Regions from separate parts of the Peribacillus sp. FSL R5-0717 genome, predicted to be linked through region 3. Evidence: a T-box and tRNA genes for the amino acid it is inferred to sense, from the RefSeq annotation. Region 3 holds a T-box; the other regions hold tRNA genes.
The links. A T-box is a leader RNA that pairs with one kind of tRNA and senses whether it is charged. The one in region 3 lies ahead of serS (serine--tRNA ligase), so its partner is inferred to be a tRNA-Ser.
Positions count from the first base shown of each region.

Region 1: it encodes a tRNA-Ser, which carries the amino acid that the T-box ahead of serS (serine--tRNA ligase) is inferred to sense. The anticodon was not compared.
Region 2: it encodes a tRNA-Ser, which carries the amino acid that the T-box ahead of serS (serine--tRNA ligase) is inferred to sense. The anticodon was not compared.
Region 4: it encodes a tRNA-Ser, which carries the amino acid that the T-box ahead of serS (serine--tRNA ligase) is inferred to sense. The anticodon was not compared.

Region 1 is NZ_JBBOOF010000001.1:2,007,627-2,011,866, reverse strand. Features, by position in the region: rRNA gene NYE65_RS09840 (23S ribosomal RNA) at 1-628, shown strand, start outside; rRNA gene rrf (5S ribosomal RNA) at 748-863, shown strand; tRNA gene NYE65_RS09830 (tRNA-Val) at 875-950, shown strand; tRNA gene NYE65_RS09825 (tRNA-Thr) at 961-1,036, shown strand; tRNA gene NYE65_RS09820 (tRNA-Lys) at 1,059-1,134, shown strand; tRNA gene NYE65_RS09815 (tRNA-Leu) at 1,142-1,223, shown strand; tRNA gene NYE65_RS09810 (tRNA-Gly) at 1,232-1,306, shown strand; tRNA gene NYE65_RS09805 (tRNA-Leu) at 1,319-1,407, shown strand; tRNA gene NYE65_RS09800 (tRNA-Arg) at 1,418-1,494, shown strand; tRNA gene NYE65_RS09795 (tRNA-Pro) at 1,506-1,582, shown strand; tRNA gene NYE65_RS09790 (tRNA-Ala) at 1,600-1,675, shown strand; tRNA gene NYE65_RS09785 (tRNA-Met) at 1,704-1,780, shown strand; tRNA gene NYE65_RS09780 (tRNA-Ile) at 1,791-1,867, shown strand; tRNA gene NYE65_RS09775 (tRNA-Ser) at 1,888-1,980, shown strand; tRNA gene NYE65_RS09770 (tRNA-Met) at 2,084-2,157, shown strand; tRNA gene NYE65_RS09765 (tRNA-Asp) at 2,164-2,239, shown strand; tRNA gene NYE65_RS09760 (tRNA-Phe) at 2,263-2,338, shown strand; tRNA gene NYE65_RS09755 (tRNA-His) at 2,355-2,430, shown strand; tRNA gene NYE65_RS09750 (tRNA-Gly) at 2,435-2,508, shown strand; tRNA gene NYE65_RS09745 (tRNA-Ile) at 2,514-2,590, shown strand; tRNA gene NYE65_RS09740 (tRNA-Asn) at 2,603-2,677, shown strand; tRNA gene NYE65_RS09735 (tRNA-Ser) at 2,679-2,769, shown strand; tRNA gene NYE65_RS09730 (tRNA-Glu) at 2,773-2,844, shown strand; gene NYE65_RS09725 (TraR/DksA C4-type zinc finger protein) at 2,886-3,635, opposite strand; gene NYE65_RS09720 (1,4-dihydroxy-2-naphthoate polyprenyltransferase) at 3,787-4,240, opposite strand, start outside.
Region 2 is NZ_JBBOOF010000001.1:3,411,082-3,415,321, forward strand. Features, by position in the region: rRNA gene NYE65_RS16450 (23S ribosomal RNA) at 1-1,953, shown strand, start outside; rRNA gene rrf (5S ribosomal RNA) at 2,073-2,188, shown strand; tRNA gene NYE65_RS16460 (tRNA-Asn) at 2,198-2,272, shown strand; tRNA gene NYE65_RS16465 (tRNA-Ser) at 2,278-2,369, shown strand; tRNA gene NYE65_RS16470 (tRNA-Glu) at 2,379-2,453, shown strand; tRNA gene NYE65_RS16475 (tRNA-Val) at 2,469-2,544, shown strand; tRNA gene NYE65_RS16480 (tRNA-Met) at 2,647-2,720, shown strand; tRNA gene NYE65_RS16485 (tRNA-Asp) at 2,726-2,801, shown strand; tRNA gene NYE65_RS16490 (tRNA-Phe) at 2,814-2,889, shown strand; tRNA gene NYE65_RS16495 (tRNA-Thr) at 2,897-2,972, shown strand; tRNA gene NYE65_RS16500 (tRNA-Tyr) at 2,989-3,072, shown strand; tRNA gene NYE65_RS16505 (tRNA-Trp) at 3,083-3,156, shown strand; tRNA gene NYE65_RS16510 (tRNA-His) at 3,174-3,249, shown strand; tRNA gene NYE65_RS16515 (tRNA-Gln) at 3,285-3,359, shown strand; tRNA gene NYE65_RS16520 (tRNA-Gly) at 3,363-3,437, shown strand; tRNA gene NYE65_RS16525 (tRNA-Cys) at 3,447-3,520, shown strand; tRNA gene NYE65_RS16530 (tRNA-Leu) at 3,529-3,609, shown strand; gene NYE65_RS16535 (hypothetical protein) at 3,942-4,232, opposite strand.
Region 3 is NZ_JBBOOF010000001.1:2,600,436-2,604,675, reverse strand. Features, by position in the region: gene NYE65_RS12665 (deoxynucleoside kinase) at 1-226, shown strand, start outside; tRNA gene NYE65_RS12660 (tRNA-Ser) at 348-440, opposite strand; gene serS (serine--tRNA ligase) at 572-1,849, opposite strand; T-box leader at 1,913-2,137, opposite strand; gene NYE65_RS12650 (D-alanyl-D-alanine carboxypeptidase family protein) at 2,207-3,526, opposite strand; gene guaB (IMP dehydrogenase) at 3,700-4,240, opposite strand, start outside.
Region 4 is NZ_JBBOOF010000001.1:2,870,123-2,874,362, reverse strand. Features, by position in the region: rRNA gene NYE65_RS14140 (16S ribosomal RNA) at 1-907, opposite strand, end outside; tRNA gene NYE65_RS14135 (tRNA-Gly) at 1,003-1,076, opposite strand; tRNA gene NYE65_RS14130 (tRNA-Pro) at 1,110-1,186, opposite strand; tRNA gene NYE65_RS14125 (tRNA-Arg) at 1,194-1,270, opposite strand; tRNA gene NYE65_RS14120 (tRNA-Leu) at 1,289-1,374, opposite strand; tRNA gene NYE65_RS14115 (tRNA-Leu) at 1,434-1,515, opposite strand; tRNA gene NYE65_RS14110 (tRNA-Lys) at 1,525-1,600, opposite strand; tRNA gene NYE65_RS14105 (tRNA-Gln) at 1,611-1,685, opposite strand; tRNA gene NYE65_RS14100 (tRNA-Asp) at 1,767-1,842, opposite strand; tRNA gene NYE65_RS14095 (tRNA-Glu) at 1,868-1,939, opposite strand; tRNA gene NYE65_RS14090 (tRNA-Ser) at 1,960-2,050, opposite strand; tRNA gene NYE65_RS14085 (tRNA-Asn) at 2,058-2,132, opposite strand; gene NYE65_RS14080 (SprT family protein) at 2,265-2,744, opposite strand; gene cmpA (cortex morphogenetic protein CmpA) at 2,828-2,947, shown strand; gene NYE65_RS14070 (Tex family protein) at 3,022-4,240, opposite strand, start outside.

The DNA.
Region 1 (4,240 bases), 590 kb from region 3:
TAACGGAGGCGCCCAAAGGTTCCCTCAGAATGGTTGGAAATCATTCGTAGAGTGTAAAGGCACAAGGGAGCTTGACTGCGAGACCTACAAGTCGAGCAGGGACGAAAGTCGGGCTTAGTGATCCGGTGGTTCCGCATGGAAGGGCCATCGCTCAACGGATAAAAGCTACCCCGGGGATAACAGGCTTATCTCCCCCAAGAGTCCACATCGACGGGGAGGTTTGGCACCTCGATGTCGGCTCATCGCATCCTGGGGCTGTAGTCGGTCCCAAGGGTTGGGCTGTTCGCCCATTAAAGCGGTACGCGAGCTGGGTTCAGAACGTCGTGAGACAGTTCGGTCCCTATCCGTCGCGGGCGCAGGAAATTTGAGAGGAGCTGTCCTTAGTACGAGAGGACCGGGATGGACGCACCGCTGGTGTACCAGTTGTCTTGCCAAAGGCATAGCTGGGTAGCTACGTGCGGACGGGATAAGTGCTGAAAGCATCTAAGCATGAAGCCCCCCTCAAGATGAGATTTCCCATGGCGCAAGCTAGTAAGATCCCTGAAAGATGATCAGGTTGATAGGTCAGAGGTGGAAGCATGGTGACATGTGGAGCTGACTGATACTAATAGATCGAGGACTTAACCAACGCTTTTTAAAAAATGAAATACCTTCTTATTATCTAGTTTTGAAGGAATGAAAATTTCTTCTTGCATTTTCTCAAAAAGACGTTATAATAATATATGTCTTGGAAAAATGTTAACATTGTTTGGTGACGATAGCGAAGAGGTCACACCCGTTCCCATTCCGAACACGGCAGTTAAGCTCTTCAGCGCCGATGGTAGTTGGGGGTTTCCCCCTGTGAGAGTAGGACGTCGCCAAGCAGGTTTCATATGGAGGATTAGCTCAGCTGGGAGAGCATCTGCCTTACAAGCAGAGGGTCGGCGGTTCGATCCCGTCATCCTCCACCATTTTACACCTGCCGGTGTAGCTCAACTGGTAGAGCAACTGACTTGTAATCAGTAGGTTGGGGGTTCAAGTCCTCTTGCCGGCACCACTTTTTAAGATAGTACAAGCACGAGCCATTAGCTCAGTTGGTAGAGCATCTGACTTTTAATCAGAGGGTCGAAGGTTCGAATCCTTCATGGCTCACCATTTATATGCGGGTGTGGCGGAATTGGCAGACGCACCAGACTTAGGATCTGGCGCCGCAAGGCGTGGGGGTTCAAGTCCCTTCACCCGCATCTTTCATGCGGAAGTAGTTCAGTGGTAGAATACAACCTTGCCAAGGTTGGGGTCGCGGGTTCGAATCCCGTCTTCCGCTCCACTTTTCGTATGTGCCGGGGTGGCGGAACTGGCAGACGCACAGGACTTAAAATCCTGCGGTAGGTGACTACCGTACCGGTTCGATTCCGGTCCTCGGCACCATCATAAATATGCGCCCGTAGCTCAATTGGATAGAGCATCTGACTACGAATCAGAAGGTTGTAGGTTCGACTCCCGCCGGGCGCACCATGTTTTTATTGCGGGAAGTAGCTCAGCTTGGTAGAGCACTTGGTTTGGGACCAAGGGGTCGCAGGTTCGAATCCTGTCTTCCCGACCACGTGATTTTTAATGAATGGGGCCTTAGCTCAGCTGGGAGAGCGCCTGCCTTGCACGCAGGAGGTCAGCGGTTCGATCCCGCTAGGCTCCACCATTTTTCAATCAGAAACTTATATTATATTGGCGGTGTAGCTCAGCTGGCTAGAGCGTACGGTTCATACCCGTGAGGTCGGGGGTTCGATCCCCTCCGCCGCTACCAATAAATATAAGGACCTTTAGCTCAGCTGGTTAGAGCAGACGGCTCATAACCGTCCGGTCGTAGGTTCGAGTCCTACAAGGTCCACCATATTCATTTTTTTAAGCCGTGGAGGTATACCCAAGTTCGGCTGAAGGGATCGGTCTTGAAAACCGACAGGGGAGTCAAATCCCGCGGGGGTTCGAATCCCTCTACCTCCTCCATTTTTTCTAAAAGCAGCAAGTTGTTTTAAAACAACCTTACATAAAGGATGCGGACGAAACAATATTCACGAAAACTTGATGCTAATCGTTTCATTATTACCGTCGCGGGGTGGAGCAGTCCGGTAGCTCGTCGGGCTCATAACCCGAAGGTCGCAGGTTCAAATCCTGTCCCCGCAATTATTAGGTCCCGTGGTGTAGCGGTTAACATGCCTGCCTGTCACGCAGGAGATCGCGGGTTCGATTCCCGTCGGGACCGCCATTATTTAAATTGAATACATATGTGGCTCAGTAGCTCAGTCGGTAGAGCAAAGGACTGAAAATCCTTGTGTCGGCGGTTCGATTCCGTCCTGAGCCACCATATATTACAAATTACGGCGATTGTGGCGAAGTGGTTAACGCACCTGATTGTGGTTCAGGCATTCGTGGGTTCGATTCCCATCAGTCGCCCCATTTCGCGGGTGTAGTTTAGTGGTAAAACCTCAGCCTTCCAAGCTGATGATGAGGGTTCGATTCCCTTCACCCGCTCCAAATATGGGCCTATAGCTCAGCTGGTTAGAGCGCACGCCTGATAAGCGTGAGGTCGATGGTTCGAGTCCATTTAGGCCCACCATATTCATATTGTTCCGCAGTAGCTCAGTGGTAGAGCATTCGGCTGTTAACCGAACGGTCGTAGGTTCGAGTCCTACCTGCGGAGCCATGGGGAAGTACTCAAGAGGCTGAAGAGGCGCCCCTGCTAAGGGTGTAGGTCGCGCGAGCGGCGCGAGGGTTCAAATCCCTCCTTCTCCGCCAGTTGGCCCGTTGGTCAAGCGGTTAAGACACCGCCCTTTCACGGCGGTAACACGGGTTCGAATCCCGTACGGGTCATAACAAAAAAGGAAGCATACATTCATGTATGCTTCTTTTTTTTATTTATTTTCCTTGATATAACCGTCTTTTTGTTTATAGGGAATGTCTCCAAGTTGGGATTGTATATTTTCTTCTTTCAGGGTATCTTCATATTCCTTTTGCTTTTTGTTCGGTATATCCACTCTCGTTTTTCCTTCGATATCATTTGCGGCAAATCCTTCATAGTCTTCAGGAAATCCATCCGTTTCATCCTCGTTTTTATAAAGATCATTGTAATTGTCATGATCACTGGTATAATCAGATGGCGTTTCTGATGTACCGAATTTGGCCACTTCCCCAAAGCTATCTTCTTTAGCCGCCATTTCGATTCCATGACGATTTTCAAAATGATCACCCTTGGATGGAATCAGTATATCCTCTTCCACTGGCCTGTCTTGTGAAAGCGTTCGTTCTGGGGCATGCTCGACACAGTAGAGGGTGCTTGGGATTGCTTCAAGCCTCTCGATGGGGATTTCCTTATTGCAGGTTTTACAATGGCCATACGATCCTTCTTCCATGGCTTTCAAAGCTTCTTCTATTTTCTCCATTTCGGATTGTGCATGCTCATCGAGTGCTTGATTCCGTTCCATTTCGAATAATTCGGTCCCTAGGTCTGCAGGATGATTATCATAGGATGATAATTCACCTACGGATTCCGTCTGGCTTTTATCCAGAACTGATTGTTCATCATTTTGAATTCTATTACATAGCTCATTTTTTTCCTGAAGCAGTTCTTTTTTTAATTTTTGCGTTTGTTGTTTCGTTGCCATATCCAATTCACTCCTTCTAAACTAAAGTCCAAATCTCTTTTTATATTGATAAGGTGGTTGTATTATCTATTACCCGAATCGGAGTATAGGAAAACAATATGGCACGGAAGATAGAAAAAAGGACTGAGCGGATGGGCTCAGTCCCCGGAGACTATATAAGATAGCTGATGAATAATCCAATGGCCATGAGTAAGCCAAAGAAGGTGTTCGTTTGGGCAGTGGCTTTCATTGCCGGCACCATCGTGATCGGCTGTGTTTTACCTACGAAGCCTTTTATTGCGGCCATTGCCTTCGGTATGCTAAGGAAGGCAAGGAGAATCCAAGCCGTAACGCTTCCGGTAAGAACTAGCCCAACAAGCCATAGATAAGAGAAAGCGAACATGATTGCCATGAATGTCAGGGCGTTTTTCCTGCCCATCACGACTGGCATCGTTTTGCGGCCATGTGCCTTATCCCCATCATGATCCCGGAGGTTATTGGATAAGTTGATCAGCCCTACCAGTATCCCACTTGGAATGGCAATTAAGATGGCTGTTGAAGAAACATCACCGGTTTGAATGAAAAAGGCGATCAGGATTATCAAAAAGCCCATGAACAATCCAGAA
Region 2 (4,240 bases), 810 kb from region 3:
TTGGGAGTCAGACTGCGAGTGATAAGATCCGTAGTCGAAAGGGAAACAGCCCAGACCACCAGCTAAGGTCCCAAAGTATACGTTAAGTGGAAAAGGATGTGGAGTTGCTTAGACAACCAGGATGTTGGCTTAGAAGCAGCCACCATTTAAAGAGTGCGTAATAGCTCACTGGTCGAGTGACTCCGCGCCGAAAATGTACCGGGGCTAAACGTATCACCGAAGCTGTGGATTGACACCGTATGGTGTCGATGGTAGGAGAGCGTTCTAAGGGCGTTGAAGTCAGACCGGAAGGACTGGTGGAGCGCTTAGAAGTGAGAATGCCGGTATGAGTAGCGAAAGAAGGGTGAGAATCCCTTCCACCGAATGCCTAAGGTTTCCTGAGGAAGGCTCGTCCGCTCAGGGTTAGTCGGGACCTAAGCCGAGGCCGAAAGGCGTAGGCGATGGACAACAGGTTGATATTCCTGTACCACCTATACATCGTTTGAACGATGGGGGGACGCAGAAGGATAGGGTAAGCGCGCTGTTGGATATGCGCGTCCAAGCAGTTAGGCCGGAAACGAGGCAAATCCCGTTTCCATTAAGGCGGAGCTGTGATGGCGAGGGAAATATAGTACCGAAGTTCCTGATTCCACGCTGCCAAGAAAAGCCTCTAGTGAGATGTAAGGTGCCCGTACCGCAAACCGACACAGGTAGGCGAGGAGAGAATCCTAAGGTGTGCGAGAGAACTCTCGTTAAGGAACTCGGCAAAATGACCCCGTAACTTCGGGAGAAGGGGTGCTTTTTAGGGTGAATAGCCCAGAAAAGCCGCAGTGAATAGGCCCAGGCGACTGTTTAGCAAAAACACAGGTCTCTGCGAAGCCGCAAGGCGAAGTATAGGGGCTGACACCTGCCCGGTGCTGGAAGGTTAAGGGGAGAGGTTAGCGCAAGCGAAGCTTTGAACCGAAGCCCCAGTAAACGGCGGCCGTAACTATAACGGTCCTAAGGTAGCGAAATTCCTTGTCGGGTAAGTTCCGACCCGCACGAAAGGTGTAACGATCTGGGCACTGTCTCAACGAGAGACTCGGTGAAATTATAGTACCTGTGAAGATGCAGGTTACCCGCGACAGGACGGAAAGACCCCGTGGAGCTTTACTGCAGCCTGATATTGAATTTTGGTACAGCTTGTACAGGATAGGTAGGAGCCTGAGAAGCCGGAGCGCCAGCTTCGGTGGAGGCGTTGGTGGGATACTACCCTGGCTGTATTGAAATTCTAACCCGCGCCCCTTATCGGGGTGGGAGACAGTGTCAGGTGGGCAGTTTGACTGGGGCGGTCGCCTCCTAAAGAGTAACGGAGGCGCCCAAAGGTTCCCTCAGAATGGTTGGAAATCATTCGTAGAGTGTAAAGGCACAAGGGAGCTTGACTGCGAGACCTACAAGTCGAGCAGGGACGAAAGTCGGGCTTAGTGATCCGGTGGTTCCGCATGGAAGGGCCATCGCTCAACGGATAAAAGCTACCCCGGGGATAACAGGCTTATCTCCCCCAAGAGTCCACATCGACGGGGAGGTTTGGCACCTCGATGTCGGCTCATCGCATCCTGGGGCTGTAGTCGGTCCCAAGGGTTGGGCTGTTCGCCCATTAAAGCGGTACGCGAGCTGGGTTCAGAACGTCGTGAGACAGTTCGGTCCCTATCCGTCGCGGGCGCAGGAAATTTGAGAGGAGCTGTCCTTAGTACGAGAGGACCGGGATGGACGCACCGCTGGTGTACCAGTTGTCTTGCCAAAGGCATAGCTGGGTAGCTACGTGCGGACGGGATAAGTGCTGAAAGCATCTAAGCATGAAGCCCCCCTCAAGATGAGATTTCCCATGGCGCAAGCTAGTAAGATCCCTGAAAGATGATCAGGTTGATAGGTCAGAGGTGGAAGCATGGTGACATGTGGAGCTGACTGATACTAATAGATCGAGGACTTAACCAACGCTTTTAAAAAAATGAAATACCTTCTTATTATCTAGTTTTGAAGGAATGAAAATTTCTTCTTGCATTTTCTCAAAAAGACGTTATAATAATATATGTCTTGAAAAAATGTTAACATTGTTTGGTGACGATAGCGAAGAGGTCACACCCGTTCCCATTCCGAACACGGCAGTTAAGCTCTTCAGCGCCGATGGTAGTTGGGGGTTTCCCCCTGTGAGAGTAGGACGTCGCCAAGCTTATATTGTTCCGCAGTAGCTCAGTGGTAGAGCATTCGGCTGTTAACCGAACGGTCGTAGGTTCGAGTCCTACCTGCGGAGCCATTATTGGAGAGCTGTCCGAGTGGCCGAAGGAGCACGATTGGAAATCGTGTAGACGGGTAACCCTGTCTCAAGGGTTCAAATCCCTTGCTCTCCGCCATTTATACCTGGCCCGTTGGTCAAGCGGTTAAGACACCGCCCTTTCACGGCGGTAACACGGGTTCGAATCCCGTACGGGTCACCATTTAGATAACATATTGGAGGATTAGCTCAGCTGGGAGAGCATCTGCCTTACAAGCAGAGGGTCGGCGGTTCGATCCCGTCATCCTCCACCATTTTCAATAAGATCAGGTTGTTTCTGCATAAAGGATTGATTATTCAGCCCATTGAAACGCTTAACACGAAAACTTGATGCAAAATAGCAACATTATTACCGTCGCGGGGTGGAGCAGTCCGGTAGCTCGTCGGGCTCATAACCCGAAGGTCGCAGGTTCAAATCCTGTCCCCGCAATCTATGGTCCCGTGGTGTAGCGGTTAACATGCCTGCCTGTCACGCAGGAGATCGCGGGTTCGATTCCCGTCGGGACCGCCATTTTTATTGTTTGGCTCAGTAGCTCAGTCGGTAGAGCAAAGGACTGAAAATCCTTGTGTCGGCGGTTCGATTCCGTCCTGAGCCACCATAGTAGTGCCGGTGTAGCTCAACTGGTAGAGCAACTGACTTGTAATCAGTAGGTTGGGGGTTCAAGTCCTCTTGCCGGCACCATGTTTCATCCATATGCGGAGGGGTAGCGAAGTGGCTAAACGCGGCGGACTGTAAATCCGCTCCTTCGGGTTCGGCAGTTCGAATCTGCCCCCCTCCACCATTTTTATTACAGGGGTATAGTTTAAAGGTAGAACAGAGGTCTCCAAAACCTCCAGTGTGGGTTCGAGTCCTACTACCCCTGCCAATTTAAATTCTATAATGGCGATTGTGGCGAAGTGGTTAACGCACCTGATTGTGGTTCAGGCATTCGTGGGTTCGATTCCCATCAGTCGCCCCATTTTAAAAAATATGATATAATGATTACAACGTTAATGGGCTATAGCCAAGCGGTAAGGCAACGGATTTTGATTCCGTCATGCGAAGGTTCGATCCCTTCTAGCCCAGCCATATGCGAAAGTAGTTCAGTGGTAGAATACAACCTTGCCAAGGTTGGGGTCGCGGGTTCGAATCCCGTCTTTCGCTCCAAAAAAAGTTGGCGGCATAGCCAAGCGGTAAGGCAGAGGTCTGCAAAACCTTTACCACCGGTTCGATTCCGGTTGCCGCCTCCAATATACATGCCGGTGTGGCGGAATTGGCAGACGCGCACGACTCAAAATCGTGTTCCTCTGGAGTGCCGGTTCGACCCCGGCCACCGGTATCACCAATAGCGAAGGATTGCTATTACAAAAAGCTTCACACTTAATTGTGTGAAGCTTTTTTGTGTTCATGAACTACAAGATCAAATAATTTTCCATCACTCAAGAATGAAGGGAAAGTGAAACGAAGGAGCAAACAAACATCATGGGAGTGATTAAAGGGTATTAGGATATCATGTGATACACTGTGATACACTGTGACAGACGCCTATTGAAGCAACAAAACGATACATAAATTCTTCATTAAGGAGCACGTTTGTTACTACGATTAAAAAAAAAGAATGGTCAAAGAGTATTAACTCTGCCATTCGTTTCGTTAACTTTGATAAATGATTTAGAATTCAATATTCATAGCATTCAAGTCTGCTTCGGTATAGCCAGAAGCGGAGAGTGCGATTTCAATTTTTTCAGCAGCCTTATAATCAAATAATTTGAATTTAGACATTAATGCGAAAGCATTTTGATTTTCGATCGCCAAGGCAACAGCCTCCACGTCTTGCAGTAACTTCAGGTCTTCAATGTAGAATTGAGCGGTTCTCATAGCTAAATACTCATTCGTTGTAGTCGAACTGTAGAAAAGCCTTGTTAAAGTGGCGATTGCGTTAGGAACGAAAATCTTATTCATAATTACCC
Region 3 (4,240 bases):
CCGGATCCAAGAGCGCGGCCGTCCAATGGAACAGCATACCCCAATTGAATATTGGCAGGAAATGCACGGCCGTTACGAAGAATGGATTGATCAATTCAACGCCTGCCCTGTCCTTCGATTAAATATAAACGAATATGATCTTATGCAGGATGAAGCAAGTATCGAACCTCTTATAAAACGGATTGCCGAATATATGGAGCAAACCAAGTTGTTGCGAAATGTGTAAAACAGAAAAACCACCGGTTATCCGGTGGTTTTTTAATATATTAGAAAACAAAAATTCCGTTACATTACTGTAACGGAATTCATCGATATCCAATTTATGCGCTGTGGTTATTAATAAGTTATGGAGGAGGTAGAGGGATTCGAACCCCCGCGGGATTTGACTCCCCTGTCGGTTTTCAAGACCGATCCCTTCAGCCGGACTTGGGTATACCTCCGTATCAACATTTATTATATTACATGGAATCAAAATCAAAGTCAAGCCCTCTATAAAGTTTTTTTAAAATAATTTTCAAACTTTGATAAAAGGGGAATCAGCCTCTTTAACCAGAAGCTGATTCCCTTTGACTTACGGTTTAATGACTTCCGCACCGCGCATATATGGACGTAATACTTCAGGAATGATAACACTGCCATCTTCCTGCTGGTAATTCTCCAAAAGGGCAGCGACTGTACGGCCGATTGCCAAACCTGATCCATTTAGGGTATGGACGTGTTCCGGTTTGCCTTTTGCATCACGTCTGAAGCGAATATTGGCCCGTCTAGCCTGGAATGCTTCAAAGTTACTGCAAGAAGAAATTTCGCGATACGTTCCATAGCTCGGGATCCAAACCTCGATATCATACTTTTTAGCAGCTGTGAAACCAAGATCTCCTGTACACATGCTTAGCACTCGGTATGGAAGACCCAGCAATTGGAGGACCTTTTCGGCATGACCTGTGAGATTTTCCAACTCTGCATAGGAATCTTCCGGCTTCACGAACTTCACTAGTTCAACTTTATTGAACTGGTGCTGACGAATTAGCCCTCGCGTATCACGACCCGCAGATCCTGCCTCTGAACGGAATGAAGCACTGTATGCCGCATAGCTAATCGGCAGATCGTCCGTGCTCATGATTTCATCACGATGGAAATTTGTCACCGGCACTTCAGCTGTAGGAATCAAGAAGTAATCATCACTTTCAATACGGAAAGCATCCTCTTCGAATTTTGGCAATTGACCTGTCCCGGTCATGCTTGCACGGTTCACCATATATGGTGGCAGCATTTCTTCATATCCGTGTTCCTCAACATGAAGGTCTAACATAAAGCTAATTAGTGCACGCTCTAATCGAGCACCAAGACCCCGATAAAATACAAATCGGCTTCCGGTCACTTTTGCTGCCCGTTCAAAATCCAGGATGCCTAGATCTCCAGCTACATCCCAGTGTGGTTTCGGTTCAAACTTGAATTCAGGTAACTCCCCCCATTTACGGATTTCGACATTATCGTCTTCCGTCTCACCAACAGGCACGCTTTCATGCGGTATATTAGGAATGGAAAGAAGTAATGTTTCTAATTGTGCTTCCACTTCACGAAGCTCATCATCGAAACCTTTTATACGGTCACCGACTTCACGCATTTCCGTAATCAACTGATCTGCATCTTTTTTCTCCCGTTTCAATATGGCCACTTGCTGTGAAACTTCATTTCTTTGGCTTTTTAACTTTTCCGTTTCAGCAATTAAGGTCCGGCGCTTTACATCCAGTTCCTCGAATTTTCCTAAATCAGTTAAATCTTCACCTCTGAATTGCAATACACGCTTCACTTCTTCAAAATTATTTCTTACATATTTCAAATCCAACATTTCAGTTCCTCCTTAATGTTTTTGATGATTTATCAAAGAACGCAAAAAACTCCCGTCCCCTGAAGAAGGGACGAGAGTTAACCCGCGTTGCCACCCTAGTTGAAGGCCTATGAAAAACGCCTACCACTTATCACGATAACGGCTTTTAACCGAAAGTATTTACTGACCCAAAAGGCTTTCCATACTCTGCTCCAGGAGGGATTCACAAAACTCTCACACCGATTTCCACCAGCCATCGGCTCTCTGTAGAAAGAAATACTTGTTACTATTTCCTGTCATTGCTTTCTTATATAATCAAATTGTTTTCCATAATGTACTATAATTTTATACATTACGCAACCGTTTTATACAGTAAACTTAAAACCAGCCTTTAACAGTGGAAGCCACACTGCTCCAAACGTCTCCAAAGAATCCGCCAACCGCCCGCATTGATAATACGAACCAGTTTGCCTTTTCAACGGATTCGGCAGCTACGACGTTAACCTTAACTGGATCGCCGTTGATGTACCCGTAATCTTCTCCTTTTTTAGGAGTGACTGTGATGTAGCCTAGCTTTTCACCTTTTTTGATTGGTGCAGTCAGCTTACCATCATCATTCAATTTGTTTTTATCGATCACTAAATCTGTTTTATAGTTGTCTTTCCCACCATTTTCAACAAGTAGCTCGATTGCTTTTTCAGATTGAATCTTAACTTCTTTTTCCTTGCCTTTCACTACTGAAAGTGTTTCTTTCCCTTTCACCTGGTAGTTGGCTGGAAGGACTTTTTCCTTTTTAAATGTTGCATAAGCATAGTTCATAAGCTTAGTGCTATCTGCAAAACGTTCGTTTTTATTAGTGGACTTCATGACCACCGTGATATAGCGCTGACCGTCCCGGATAACCGTCCCTGTATGGCCATAACCGGCAAAGTCGGTAGATCCCGTCTTTAGTCCGTCTACGCCTTTATATTCAAAAATCAGGCCAGGCAGCATCCAGTTGAAGTTCGGATATTCTTTTCCATCACGGAACTTCAATTTAGGAATGCTGGCGATTTTTAAAACTTCCGGATAATCATTTATTAAACGATAAGCAAGAAGTGCAGTATCTTTTGCTGTCATGATATTTTCATCATCTTCATCACCTGAAGGATATTGCCCTAATAAATCGGAGTTATTCAACCCGCTGGCGTTAACGAATTTATGATTTTTCAAGCCTAATTCTTTTGCTTTTTCGTTCATTAACTTAACGAAGCTCTTTTCACTTCCGGAAACTAGCTGTGCTAAAGCTACTGTTGCCGCATTTCCTGAATAGACGGCCATAGCTTGATATAGTTCCTTAACTGTATAATCTTCACCTTCCGTTAACCCAACATTCGACAAATTGGGTGCTTTTGAAAGGTCATGTACATATTTATTTATTTTTACTTTTTGATCCCAACTGATTTTCCCATTTTCAATTGACTCCATTATGATGTACTCGGTCATCATTTTAGACATGGATGCAATCCCTAATACTTTATCGGCATTTTTTTCATACACGATTTGTCCCGTTTCACCATCGATTATGATGGCTGCCTCTGCTTTTAAACCTAAATTATCAGATTCAGCAACAGCTTCCCCCGGTTGATAGGCAAATTGCGACATAACAAGAACAAAAACAAAAGTGAAAATGAGGGTCATCTTGCTGATTTTTTTCAATTTCCAATACCTCCAACTTTTAAGCTAATCTCTATAACAAAGAAGAAACTTTATGTAAATCCCTTGACACCTTGTCTAGTTTATCACAGAAAAAATAAAAAAAATAGACAGAGTAATCGCAGACTCTGTCTATTTTAACAATAAATTTTAATGACGATTATATGTTAAATTCATTACATTGAGTAGTTCGGTGCTTCTTTAGTTATTTGGACATCATGAGGATGGCTCTCCCTTAATCCAGCACCGGTCATTTTGACAAATTGAGAGTTTTCTCTCAACTCTTCCAATGTGGCTGTACCGCAATATCCCATACCTGAACGAATGCCGCCAATCAGTTGGAAAATGGTATCTGATAGAGGTCCTTTGTATGGAAGGCGCCCTTCGATGCCTTCCGGAACGAATTTCTTGTTATCTTCCTGGAAGTAACGATCCTTAGATCCTTTTTCCATTGCAGCAACAGATCCCATACCCCGATACACTTTAAAACGGCGACCTTGGAAAATTTCCGTTTCGCCAGGGCTTTCAGTTACACCTGCAAGCATACTGCCAAGCATTACTGCATGTCCACCTGCAGCCAGGGCTTTAACGATATCACCTGAATATTTAATTCCGCCATCAGCGATAATCGTTTTACCATGCTTTCTTGCTTCTGTTGCACAGTCGAAGACTGCCGTGATTTGTGGAACACCTACACCGGCTACAACCCTTGTCGTA
Region 4 (4,240 bases), 270 kb from region 3:
TGCGGCCGTACTCCCCAGGCGGAGTGCTTAATGCGTTAGCTGCAGCACTAAAGGGCGGAAACCCTCTAACACTTAGCACTCATCGTTTACGGCGTGGACTACCAGGGTATCTAATCCTGTTTGCTCCCCACGCTTTCGCGCCTCAGTGTCAGTTACAGACCAGAAAGTCGCCTTCGCCACTGGTGTTCCTCCAAATCTCTACGCATTTCACCGCTACACTTGGAATTCCACTTTCCTCTTCTGCACTCAAGTTCCCCAGTTTCCAATGACCCTCCACGGTTGAGCCGTGGGCTTTCACATCAGACTTAAGGAACCACCTGCGCGCGCTTTACGCCCAATAATTCCGGACAACGCTTGCCACCTACGTATTACCGCGGCTGCTGGCACGTAGTTAGCCGTGGCTTTCTGGTTAGGTACCGTCAAGGTACCAGCAGTTACTCTGGTACTTGTTCTTCCCTAACAACAGAACTTTACGACCCGAAGGCCTTCTTCGTTCACGCGGCGTTGCTCCGTCAGACTTTCGTCCATTGCGGAAGATTCCCTACTGCTGCCTCCCGTAGGAGTCTGGGCCGTGTCTCAGTCCCAGTGTGGCCGATCACCCTCTCAGGTCGGCTACGCATCGTCGCCTTGGTGAGCCATTACCTCACCAACTAGCTAATGCGCCGCGGGCCCATCTATAAGTGACAGCGTAAACCGTCTTTCCATCTTCTCTCATGCGAGAAAAGAACGTATCCGGTATTAGCTCCGGTTTCCCGAAGTTATCCCAGTCTTATAGGCAGGTTGCCCACGTGTTACTCACCCGTCCGCCGCTAATCTCAGGGAGCAAGCTCCCGTCGATTCGCTCGACTTGCATGTATTAGGCACGCCGCCAGCGTTCGTCCTGAGCCAGGATCAAACTCTCCGAAGAAATGTTTGACTTGCTCATTTGCTTTTTTGATAGTGTGTGCTCACTTAAAATTTAACGTTGGCGCTTTGTTTTGTTCAGTTTTCAAAGAGCAATAATGGAGCGGGTGAAGAGAATCGAACTCTCATCATCAGCTTGGAAGGCTGAGGTTTTACCACTAAACTACACCCGCATTTAATTTTAAAGTATTTTCAGAAAGAAAGAATGGTCGGGAAGACAGGATTCGAACCTGCGACCCCTTGGTCCCAAACCAAGTGCTCTACCAAGCTGAGCTACTTCCCGTAAAATATGGTGCGCCCGGCGGGAGTCGAACCTACAACCTTCTGATTCGTAGTCAGATGCTCTATCCAATTGAGCTACGGGCGCTAATTTCTATGATGTTATTGGTGCGGCCGAGAGGAGTCGAACCTCCACGGGGTTTCCCCCACTAGGCCCTCAACCTAGCGCGTCTGCCATTCCGCCACGACCGCGAAAGCGACTTTGTAAGTTTAACACCTTTTCAACTTGATGTCAAGAAGAAAAATATCAGTGCGGGTGAAGGGACTTGAACCCCCACGCCTTGCGGCGCCAGATCCTAAGTCTGGTGCGTCTGCCAATTCCGCCACACCCGCGAAAATAAATGGTGAGCCATGAAGGATTCGAACCTTCGACCCTCTGATTAAAAGTCAGATGCTCTACCAACTGAGCTAATGGCTCTAAATAAAAATGGCTGGGCTAGAAGGGATCGAACCTTCGCATGACGGAATCAAAATCCGTTGCCTTACCGCTTGGCTATAGCCCAATATTTAAACACTAATTAACAACCAGGATAATATTATATCACGATAATATTTATTTGGCAAGTGTTTTTTTAAGAAAAAAATGGCGGTCCCGACGGGAATCGAACCCGCGATCTCCTGCGTGACAGGCAGGCATGTTAACCGCTACACCACGGGACCAGTATTTTTATTTTGTATAAGAAAGTGACCCATACGGGATTCGAACCCGTGTTACCGCCGTGAAAGGGCGGTGTCTTAACCGCTTGACCAATGGGCCTTGATATAAAAATATGTAACTGGCGGAGAAGGAGGGATTTGAACCCTCGCGCCGCTTACGCGACCTACACCCTTAGCAGGGGCGCCTCTTCAGCCTCTTGAGTACTTCCCCAAAAAAATGGCTCCGCAGGTAGGACTCGAACCTACGACCGTTCGGTTAACAGCCGAATGCTCTACCACTGAGCTACTGCGGAATAATGAAAATTGGGTTCCTTTTTCACGCTCAAGGACCTTAGTGTTTGTCGTTAAGGACAAGTTGTTATCTTGTCGACTCTTATGATTATAAAGAGGTTGCAACCTAAAGTCAAGAGTTCTTTTGTGTTTTTTTATTTTTTTGTTTTTTGCTCCTTAAACCCTTGGTAAATCAATGTTCCACGACATTTACCACAAACGAAACGGGTAGTGTCGATTCGTTTTTTTCTTATATATACCTGCTGACAGTCTTCACATTTATATTGAATTATATTCATCTTTTTCTTTAATTGGTTAGATGGCAGCGGCTCGCAAAATCTCGGTGCCCCCACTTTTTTGAGTAAATGCTTAAAGTCCGCATCACGATGCTGGTACCCCTTCTTCTCGATGTGTAGATGGTAATGGCACAATTCATGCTTAATGATTCCAATCATTTCTTCCACACCGCGTTCATCAAGATACTTCTTATTTATTTCTATATTGTGTGAACGGAGCAAGTATCGTCCTCCTGTTGTCCGGAGACGCGGATTAAAACTCGCTTGGTGTCTAAAGACCTTTTTAAAGTCTTTCAACGAAATTTCTTCTACTAGTTTTTGCAATTGACGATTATCCATTTCCCCCTCCCTTTCCTTGGTAACATGACAACCCATTATAACATAGACTAATAATACAATAGGAAACTAAGGGAGGAAAAGCTATGCCTAATTGGTTCCAGAATCAAATCCGCAAAGCCTTTTATGAAAAGGATTATTATCAAGTGAAGATGTTGAATCAATGCTGGTTTTTTTATCAAAAGAAAGAAAGTCTCAGATTATAGATTCGACATTGTTCCAAATATAAATACATCATTTCAAAAAAACCCCTTCTAATATAGAAGGAGCTTACCTTAGGCTAGTTTTGATCCTTTGGCTCGAGCATCGTTAAAGATACCCTTTGCTTTTGGGAGTCAACTAGTTCGACCCAGACTGTGACAACATCCCCAACGGCAACTACATCCAATGGGTGCTTTACAAACCGGTTGCTCAGTTTAGAAATATGCACCAGTCCATCCTGTTTAACACCGATGTCCACAAAGGCACCAAAATCCACAACATTCCTCACTGTACCTTGTAACTCCATCCCAGTTTGCAGATCCTCCATTTTTAGTACATCCTGCTTAAGCAGCGGTTTTGATAACTCATCCCGAGGATCTCTTCCCGGTTTCATCAAATCATCAATGATATCTTTGATCGTAATTTCCCCAATTTCCAATTCATTGACCAAATCAGCAGGATTTAGCTTACCTAACTCTTCATTCAGTGCATCACTGCCTAAATCCTCAGATGTGAAACCCATTTTCTTCAATAATTTATTCACGGCACTGTAGTTCTCAGGATGTATCGCGGTTTGATCTAAAGGTTCATCTCCATTAATGATACGTAAGAATCCTATACATTGTTCATATGTTTTGGCACCAAGCCGGGGAATCTTCTTTAATTCCTTCCTGCTTTGAAATTTCCCTTCCACTTCCCTTTTCTTCACGATATTTTGAGCAACCGATTTTGATAAACCAGCTACATATTGTAAGAGAGACGATGAAGCGGTATTGACATTAACACCCACCTGGTTAACAGCTGTTTCCACTACAAAGGTGAGGGATTCCGTTAACTTTTTCTGAGACACATCATGTTGATACTGGCCTACCCCCACAGATTGCGGATCAATTTTAACAAGTTCAGCAAGGGGATCTTGAAGCCTTCTGCCTATCGAAACTGCGCTTCTCTGTTCAACTTGAAGATCCGGAAACTCTTCACGTGCTATATCTGAAGCTGAATACACACTGGCTCCCGCTTCATTAACAATGATATATGAAATGTTCCCTTTCACTTCTTTTAAAATATCTGCAATGAATTGCTCTGATTCACGTGATGCCGTTCCATTGCCGATTGCCACGATCTCAACCGAGAACCGCTGAAGTATATCGATCGTTTTTTCACGGGCAGCATGAAGTTTCGCAGCAGGAGGATGCGGATAGATTACACTGATATCAAGTACCTTTCCGGTTTCATCAATGACAGCGAGCTTACAGCCAGTCCTATATGCCGGATCTAAAGCGAGGACCACTTTTCCT